Regions from separate parts of the Streptomyces sp. NPDC002888 genome, predicted to be linked through region 3. Evidence: riboswitches for the same ligand, from Rfam matches in the RefSeq annotation. Region 3 holds a riboswitch; each other region holds the start of a gene.
What was found. Region 3 has a riboswitch for cyclic di-AMP ahead of ACFYWX_RS27825 (transglycosylase SLT domain-containing protein). Riboswitches for the same ligand answer to the same signal wherever they lie in the genome.
Positions count from the first base shown of each region.

Region 1: linked by a shared signal. The riboswitch ahead of ACFYWX_RS26680 (peptidoglycan DD-metalloendopeptidase family protein) and the one ahead of ACFYWX_RS27825 (transglycosylase SLT domain-containing protein) in region 3 are both predicted to bind cyclic di-AMP.
Region 2: linked by a shared signal. The riboswitch ahead of ACFYWX_RS23975 (C40 family peptidase) and the one ahead of ACFYWX_RS27825 (transglycosylase SLT domain-containing protein) in region 3 are both predicted to bind cyclic di-AMP.
Region 4: linked by a shared signal. The riboswitch ahead of ACFYWX_RS42815 (M23 family metallopeptidase) and the one ahead of ACFYWX_RS27825 (transglycosylase SLT domain-containing protein) in region 3 are both predicted to bind cyclic di-AMP.

Region 1 is NZ_JBIAPU010000017.1:86,465-88,655, forward strand. Features, by position in the region: gene ACFYWX_RS26675 (DUF6250 domain-containing protein) at 1-146, opposite strand, end outside; gene ACFYWX_RS26680 (peptidoglycan DD-metalloendopeptidase family protein) at 385-1,317, opposite strand; cyclic di-AMP (ydaO/yuaA leader) riboswitch at 1,322-1,483, opposite strand; gene ACFYWX_RS26685 (alpha-galactosidase) at 1,787-2,191, opposite strand, start outside.
Region 2 is NZ_JBIAPU010000015.1:20,632-22,822, reverse strand. Features, by position in the region: gene ACFYWX_RS23985 (helix-turn-helix domain-containing protein) at 1-31, opposite strand, end outside; gene ACFYWX_RS23980 (ATP-binding protein) at 245-703, shown strand; gene ACFYWX_RS23975 (C40 family peptidase) at 875-1,357, opposite strand; cyclic di-AMP (ydaO/yuaA leader) riboswitch at 1,361-1,574, opposite strand; gene ACFYWX_RS23970 (hypothetical protein) at 1,913-2,191, opposite strand, start outside.
Region 3 is NZ_JBIAPU010000018.1:90,591-92,781, forward strand. Features, by position in the region: gene ACFYWX_RS27820 (polyprenyl synthetase family protein) at 1-623, opposite strand, end outside; cyclic di-AMP (ydaO/yuaA leader) riboswitch at 1,191-1,366, shown strand; gene ACFYWX_RS27825 (transglycosylase SLT domain-containing protein) at 1,371-1,853, shown strand; gene ACFYWX_RS27830 (HAD family hydrolase) at 2,087-2,191, opposite strand, start outside.
Region 4 is NZ_JBIAPU010000040.1:22,124-24,314, forward strand. Features, by position in the region: gene ACFYWX_RS42815 (M23 family metallopeptidase) at 1-961, opposite strand, end outside; cyclic di-AMP (ydaO/yuaA leader) riboswitch at 973-1,130, opposite strand; tRNA gene ACFYWX_RS42820 (tRNA-Met) at 1,430-1,503, opposite strand; gene ACFYWX_RS42825 (dihydrofolate reductase family protein) at 1,683-2,191, opposite strand, start outside.

The sequences.
Region 1 (2,191 bases), on a different contig from region 3:
GCCCACCGGTCGAGGCCGTGGCGGAAGTCGTCGTGGGCGATGAGGCGGCGGTGGCGGGGCGTGGCGCTCGCGGTGGTGGCGGGGGCGAGGCCGGCCAGGGCGGCGCCGGCAGCCAGGGCGCCGAACGCTCTGCGCGTGGTCGTCACGGGAAACGGCTCCTTCTCGGGGTGAAGTGCGGGATGGAAAGCGCTTGCCATCTGACGGGGATCACTGTCTCCCGGCTCCGCCCTCGCTGTCGACACTCCTGGAACCCCTGCCACAGAACCGCAACGCGGCGATCATGAGCGAGCGAGTCCGGACACACCGAAGGCCGGACCCGGGGATCGGGGTCCGGCCTTCGGCAGCGTGTCAGGCAGGGGTGTGGTGCGGGGGTGCGGTGCTCCGTCAGCCGACGGTGACGCCGTGCGAGCGGAGGTAGGCGACCGGGTCCACGTCCGAGCCGTAGTCCGGGGTGGTCCGGATCTCGAAGTGCAGGTGCGGTCCGGTCACGTTGCCGGTCGCGCCGGAGAGGCCGACCTGCTGACCCTCGGTCACGGTCTGACCGGCGGAGACGGAGAGCGAGGACAGGTGGCCGTACTGGGCGTAGTAACCGTCGCCCAGCTTGATGACGACCTGGTTGCCGTACGCGCCGCCCCAGCCCGCGGAGACGACCGTGCCCGCGGCCACGGCCTTGAGGGACGTGCCGGTCGGGACGACGAAGTCGACGCCGGTGTGGTAGCCGCTGGACCACATGCTGCCCGCCATGTGGTACGGGGTGCCGATGGTGGCGCCTGCCACGGGGAGGGTGTAACCGCTGCCGGTGGAGGTGTCGTTGGACTGGGTGGCCGTCGTGGTCTTCGCGGCGGAGGACTTCGAGGACGTGGAGGTCTTCGAGGAGGCCGAGGGCTTGGACGCCTTCGACTCCGAGGAGGACGGCTTGCCGGTGCTCGTCGCGGCCTTCTTGCCTATGGAGAGCTTCAGGCCGGGGTGGATGAGCGACGGGTCGGAGCCGATGGCCTCGCGGTTGTCGGCGTAGAGCTTCTTCCAGCCACCGCTGAGGTGCTGGGCCTCGGCGATCTTCGAGAGGTAGTCGCCGGACTTCACGGTGTAGGTCCGCGCGCTCGCGTTGTCCGCGGCGGTCTTCTTCTCGGCGGCCTTCTTCTCCACCACCGGAGCGGACTGAACGGCCTTTTCGGGAGCGGACTGGGAAGGAGCGGCGTGGGCGCCGGTGGCCCCGAGAAGGGGGAGGGCGAGCGCTGCGCCACCGGTTCCGGCGACGGCGATGGAGCGGGTGAAACGTTGGGTCTTCGGGCGGCGGTGCTTACCCTTCGCGGGCATGGCGAATTCCTCTCCGGCGCCTGCGAGGTGAGCTGTCGGGTGCGAGCTGGAGATGCCCGGCCGCGCCGAGGCGCGGCTTAACCCCAAGCCGTTCCGGGAACCGGAACAGGCGGTCTTACCTGTGGGTCCCCCGCTCCTGCCGTGCACGGGTCAGTGGGTGCGGTTCTCCGGCGGCGGCAGGATTGGGCGTCCGTCCGGATTGGTGTGGAACGTAAGCGACCAGGACGCGAAGGGACAAGCAGAGGGTTGCGTGGCAATGCGCTTTTCGTGATCCGCCGCGAGAATCCCCGGTGACACTCCGTGTAATACGAAGGCACCGTTTTTCGTGAAAGCCCTTGAAAACCACCTGAATTACGTGGACATGACGGGCGACGCACGGTCACGGATATGACGCTAATCACGTGACGTCGCTCCAGACCCTTTTCTTTCAGAGCGAATTGGAATTAACCCTGCAATTCGGACAGAACTCTCAGATGCGGCGCAGCCGGAGAACTGCCGCATCCAGGTCACCCCGCAGTCCGGTGCGCAGCCCGTGGTGCAACAGCACGGCACCTCGATGAATTTCGCCCGTTTCGAGGCATTCGTACGAGGCTGTCGGGTCGAGCCCGCGCAGCCGCAGCGCCGGCACCGGCTCGCCGTGATGCTGCGCCTGCAGCCAGGCCAGGACGACGGACTCGTCCCCGCGGACGTACTGCACGGCACTGAGTCCGCCCCGCGGGGGCCGTAGCCGGTAAAGGTCCCCGTGCTGCACCAGCGGACGGATCTTCTTGTAGAGCTCCACCCACTCCCGGGCCTCGGCGAGTTCGTCCTCGGTCCACTGGGCGAGGTCGCCGCCGACTCCGAGGACGCCCGCCATGGCACTGACGAACCGGAA
Region 2 (2,191 bases), on a different contig from region 3:
TGCGGCGGCGCACCGCGGGACCGTGCTGCATGGGTACTCCTTACTCCCAACGAGCCACCCAAATCCGTTCTGCCGTCGCAGAGTTCACCACTTCGAGCGACAGATATATGCACATCTTGGTGGATCGCCACCCGTGAGGGGTGCGGTAATGGCACTCTGGCGACGAAGCACCAGTCCGGGACCGTACTCGAATCATCCGCTCCGTGTCGGACTCGCGGTCCCGGGGGAAAGGGACGACTTCGCCATGGCAGACCTTCTGGAAGCATCCGTCACTCTGCCGAGCGATCCCGCCTCGGTCTCCGCGGCCCGGACCTTCGTGGTCGGCACCCTCGCGGAGTGGGGCCTGCCGGAGGACTCGGAGCTGTCCGACACCATCCGGCTCATCGTCTCCGAGCTCGCCACCAACGCCGTACAGCACACCTTCGGGCAGTCCCCCACCTTCACGGTGGACCTCCGCCTGGACCGAGACGAACGGGTGTCCATCGGTGTCACCGACAGCCATCCCCGGTTCCCCAAACGGCTGCCCGCCGCCGTGCAGCAGGACAACGGCCGCGGCATGGTGATCATCCGCTGGCTGACCGCGGAGTGCGGCGGCAAGCTGAGAGTCCGGCCGACCCGGGAGGGCGGCAAGACGGTCTCCATCGAACTGCCCTGGACCGTGCCGGCCGAGCCGGTGACAACGGTGGGGCAGCAGGAGCAGTGACCCAGGGCCTACGAGGGCGTCCGGTTCGTCTGCATCCACTTCTACACCTGAGTGCGGCGTGCCGCACGTCGCGCCGACGGCCCAGGGCGCCTCGTGGAGCCCTGGGAGCCGTCGGACCGGGCCGAGGACCGCTGCCGGCGTGTCAGGACGCCGGCACCGCCCCCGGGAGGGTCACTTGACCCGGCCGTACCAGACGCTCTTCGTCCAGAGCTTCTGCAGCTTCACCACGTCCCCGGTCTTCGGGGCGTGCCAGATCTTCCCCTTCCCGGCGTAGATGCCCACGTGGTAGACGCTGGAGCTGGAGGAACCCGAGTGGAAGAACACAAGGTCCCCGGCCTTGCGGCTCTTCACGGAGATGTGCCGGGTCTTGTTGTACTGCTGGGCCGCCGTCCGGGGGAGCTTCTTGCCCGCCTTCTTGAACGCGTACAGCGTGAGGCCCGAGCAGTCGAACCTCTTGGGGCCCGTGGCCCCGTACTTGTACGGCGAGCCCTTCTTGGACGCAGCGATCTGGAGCGCCTTCGTCGCAGGTGTGGCGGCCGCGGCGTCGGAGGCGAAGCCGGGGACCACGAGCGAGCCGCCAACGGCGGCGATGGTCAGGGCCGAGGCCGTGCCGGCCCGGGCCATCAGCGACGGGACACGATTGAGCGCAGTCATGCGCAACCCTTCGTCAACCGCCTGTGAAGGATGACCTGTCGGATTCGGGCTGGCGAAGTGGCCCGGCCGCGTTGCCGCGGCTTCACCCCAAGGGCTGCTCGACCCGGTCATGGCGTGACCGTTCCGGCGACCCGTCTTGCTTGGGTCCTCCACTCCTGCCGATGCACTCCTGTCGACCAGTCATCCGGGCGGCGGCAGGACTCGGCGTCCGTCCGGATCGCCCCGCCGTTGTGGCGGGGGCTTGTCGTCAGTCACGGATCTTCACTCACGAGTGTCCGAAATACCCAACGGAATCGGGGGTTTGTGGCGTTACTCACCACTCACCCGTTCGGGTGGACAGTGCGATGTTCGAGTGAGTGTCCAGGTCATGACGGGGCCTCGGACCAGCATGAAAGGCTCTCAGCCCCGCCTGACGCTACGCGCGTTGCGCAACTCGGGCGGTCCCGTAAAAGGACGTGCTTCTACTCCGAACAGGGGTACTTCATTCGGTCGGTTTGGATCCGGATCCGGACGTCCCGTCGAGGAGGCCGCGCGTCCGGACCGGACACCGGTGAGTCAACTGTCGGAGAGCGGCGGCATCGTGACGCGCGCCGTACGACGCTCCCCGTCAAGGACACGCAGCGCACGCGCCAGCGTTGGAGCGTGCAGCTCGGTCTCACCCCGCTGGTGCATGAGCGCCAGTGCGTCCCTGAGCGCCGTCGCCTTGGCGACGAGCGCCTGTGCTGCGCGTAGACCACGGTACGTGTCCCCGTGATGCGCCGGGTTGATTCGGCCGAGAAGGTCTACAACGTCCAGGTAACGGTCGATCAACTCGCCCTCGGCACGTGTGAGGGC
Region 3 (2,191 bases):
TACTGCGTCAGGACGTCGACCACGGTCTCGTCGGCGCCGGACATCATCGCGCCGAACCGGCAGGAGACCGCGACCAGCGAGCCGGTCTTGCCGCCCAGCACGTCCAGGTAGTGCTCGACCGGGTCGCGCCCGTCCGTGGGGCCCGCCGTCTCCAGGATCTGGCCCGTGACCAGCCGCTCGAACGCCTCCGCCTGGACCCGGACCGCCTCCGGCCCCAGGTCGGCCAGGATGTGCGAGGCCCGCGCGAACAGGAAGTCGCCGGTGAGGACCGCGACGGAGTTGCCCCAGCGCGTGTTCGCACTGTCCACCCCGCGCCGCACATCGGCCTCGTCCATCACGTCGTCGTGGTACAGCGTGGCGAGGTGGGTCAGCTCCACGACCACCGCCGACGGCACGATCCCCGGCGCGTACGGGTCACCGAACTGCGCCGCGAGCATCACCAGAAGTGGCCGAAAACGCTTCCCCCCCGCTCGCACGAGGTGCTGCGCGGCTTCCGTGATGAAGGGGACCTCGCTCTTGGTGGCTTCGAGCAAACCTTCCTCGACGGCCGCCATTCCGGCCTGGACATCGGCTTCCAGAACCTGGTCCCGCACGCTCAGCCCGAACGGCCCGACGACGGTCACGAGGGGTCTCCTGTCTGCTGGTGTCTACCGGCGCTTACATGGTTTGTCGATAGGTCGCTGCCATCACTCAAGTCAGCGTATCCGGTCACCTTTCGATCACTGATGCCCCCCGCCCCTCCCACCGGCTACGTCGCTCGGGCGGGAGACGCCGGAAGTTTCCATACCGTCCGGTCGGTACGAAATCGGACTGCATGTCTTTGATCGTCCGATACGGCGGGACATTCATCGGCTTACCCGCGAGCAGGGATTCATGTCATCCAGCCATGGACGCGCTGCGCCCGATTTGCCGCAATTGATTTCTCAATTCCCCTTGGTGGCATATGAGCTGAGGATGCGCGCGCAGTGAATTGGGTCACGTGCGGGTTTATTCGGACACTTCACCGCACGCCACCTTCCCCCTTTGCCAGTCACCGAGTTGAGCCTTGGCAGCCGCAAAGGATCAAGTGCCCCATACGCCTCAGACCAAGGTCAATGGGGCGAGACGTGTATCCACTACTTGTTCCCGACATGTGCTCTCGCATACGTTCCCGGCCTGTCGGGCGGACGCCGAATCCTGCCGCCGCCCGCCGCAACCCATCGACGAACTCACTCACGTACGGCAGGAGCGGGGGACCCAGGTAAGTCGCCGGGCCGGGCATCGCACCGGACCGGCTCGGGGTGAAGCCACGTCGCCGTTCGGCGGCCGGCCGGGCATCTCCCAGCCCGAACCCGACAGCTCACCTCGCAGGCGACGGAGAGGAATTCGCCATGCCCGCTGCCGGCCTGCCCCGCCGCACCCGCACGTCCCGCCTCGTTCGCACCCTCGCCGTCGCCGGCACCGGCGCCGCCGTGCTCGCGCTGCCGCTCATCGGCGCGACCAGTGCCTCCGCCGCCACCCCGACCGTGACGAGCGCTTCGGTCATGGGGTACCCGAACAACCTCGACGGCTGGATCCGCGGGTCGCTCGCCATCATGGCCGAGCGGAACATCCCCGGTTCCTACGACGGGATCTACCGCAACATCATGCGTGAGTCCTCGGGCAACCCCGACGCCATCAACCTGTGGGACTCCAACGCGGCCGCCGGCACCCCGTCCAAGGGCCTCCTCCAGGTCATCGACCCGACGTTCCAGGCCTACCACGTGCCCGGCACGTCGTTCGACCCGTACGACCCGATCGCGAACATCACGGCGGCCTGCAACTACGCGGCGGCCCGCTACGGCTCGATCGACAACGTCTTCGGCGCGTACTAGTAGTCGGCGCGTATCAGAGCGCCCTGTCCCCTCCCCCGTCAGGCCTGGCGGGGGAGGGGGCCCCTGCCCGTAGCCCTCGCGGATTCCGGGCAGGGGGCCCCTCCCCCGTCAGGCCTGGCGGGAAGCACCCCCGGTCGAGCCTGACGGGAGGCACCGGTCGGGCCTGACGGGAGGCAACCGGTCAGGCCTGACGGGAGGCAACCGGTCAGGCCTGGCGGGAAGCCCCCTCCCCGTCAGGCCTGTGGGAACAGTCTTTCGAGGACGACGGCGATGCCGTCGTCCTCGTTCGACGTGGTGACCTCGTCGGCCATGGCCTTGAGTTCGGGGTGGGCGTTGGC
Region 4 (2,191 bases), on a different contig from region 3:
GGACCTCCAGGTGGAGGTGGGCACCCGTGACGTTGCCGGTGGCGCCGACACGGCCGATGACGTCGCCCGTGGCGACCTTCTGGCCGACGCTGACGCTGATGGAGGACTGGTGCGCGAACCAGAGCTCCGTGCCGTCGTCGAGCGTGAGGATCGTGCGGTAGCCGTAGGAGCCGGCCCAGCCCGCCTCGGTGATGGTGCCGCTGTGGACCGCCTTGATGAGCGTGCCGGTGGGGGCGGCGAAGTCGAGGCCGGTGTGGTAGCCGGAGGACCAGTAGGAGCCGGCCTGACCGAAGGTCGAGGTGATGGTGTACGAGGAGGTCGGGAGCGTGTACTCCTTGGCCAGCTCGGCGAGGCGCTCGGCCTCGGCCTTGCGCTTGGCCTCCTCCTCCACCTTCTTCTTGGCGGCGGCGGCCTTGGCCTTGGCCTCCTGCTCCGCCTTGGCGGCGGCGTCCGAGGCGGCCTTGGCAGCGGCGGCCTCGGCGGCGGCCTGGGCCTTGCTCTCCATCTGGCCCTGCTGCGACTCGGCCTGGGCCATGATGCGGCTGCGCAGCGACTCACCGGCGTCGGCGGCGCTCTGGGTGGTGTCGTCGGTGCTCGTGCCGACGCTGCTGAGGGCGGCCGCGGCGTCCTCAGCGGCTTCCTTGTCGTCCGTCAGGAGCGAGCCGACGGAGGGCAGGTCGGGCATGGAGATGGAGACCGGCGGCTTGCCGGTGTTGGCGCTGGCCATGCCGCCCGCGCCGACGGCGGCGATGACGCCGACGCCCAGGACGGTGGAGCTGCGGGCGAGCCCGCCACGCTGCTTGGCGACGCGGTGCCGGCCACGTACCGGGCGAATGGACTCCGCGGTGGGGTTCCACTCCTCCCAGGGGCCCTCGTCGGTGCGGTAGTCGCCGTAGCCGAAGGTCTCGGTACTGCGGCGGCTCGGCGCGGGGGCCTCGGGGGCAGGCGGGTTGGACGCCACGAAGGCGTACTCCTTTCCTTCCGTGACGCCTACCGGGTTAGCTGACGGGTTCGGAGCGGGAAGGTCTCCTACGCGCGTATACCGGCCGTGAGTCCACGGCGGCATCCACGTGATTCACCCCAAGGTGGTGGTTCCCCGGTTCCCTTGCGGGATTCGGCGCGTGAGCACGGAGCCGTCTCTTGTGACGGCTGGGACGACCGCGCTGCGTTATCGAACGTTAATAGACACGGGGTCAGGTTTCCAAGCTGTTCCGCTTGATCATTAACATTTTTCGCCGTGGACTTACGGCCCATGAACGGCTAAAAACGGGCGAGTTGGCCGCGCGGCTGACCACATACGGTTTCTGACGTTACGTCAGTCGTTATGCGGAGCGGGGCGGATCCCTCACACCCTGTGACGACGGCCACCGGCGCCCCCAGAACACACCGATGGCCGGGATTCGTGAGAATCCCGGCCATCGGCCTTCAGTAGCGGGGACAGGATTTGAACCTGCGACCTCTGGGTTATGAGCCCAGCGAGCTACCGAGCTGCTCCACCCCGCGTCGTTGACTCAAGTGTACGGCATCCGCGGGGTGCGAAGCACCACGGTTTCGCGGTGGGGTCCGAGGCGGTGTGATCACGCTTTCGAGGCGGCGTGATCGCGCTGGTGAGGCGGCCGATTCCGGTGACGGGATGCGGCTGACTCCGGTGACGGGATGCGGCTGACTCCGGTGACGGGTGGTCAGCCGAGCAGGTGGCCGTTGGGGGCCTTGGCCCGCTGCGCGTACTCCGGCAGTACGACGACCTCGGCGCCGCCCGCCACCAGCACGCCCGTGCCGTCGGCGCCCTCGACGAAGGTGTCGGGCTCGCGCCAGGCCGTGACGACCCGCCGTACCCCCGCGTCGAGGACCAGCCGGGCGCAGGGGGCGGGCCGGGAGGCGCGGCGGGCGCACGGTTCGAGGCTGCTGTAGACGGTTGCGGACGCGAGCCTCGGGTCGGCCGGGTCGATCTTCGCGAGGGCCGCCTCCTCCGCGTGCACGACAAGATCCCCGCCCTCCCGGGAATGCCCTCGCGCCAGTTCCGTCCCGTCGGCCGCCACGACCACCGCGCCCACACTGAACGCGGTCTCCGACGGCGGACACAGCGCCGCGAGCTCGCAGGCGAGGGCGAGCCAGTGCCGGTCGGCGGGGGACACCGACCCGGCGCTGCCGGGTGCCGTCGGTTCGTAGCGCATCAGCACGACGTCCTCGA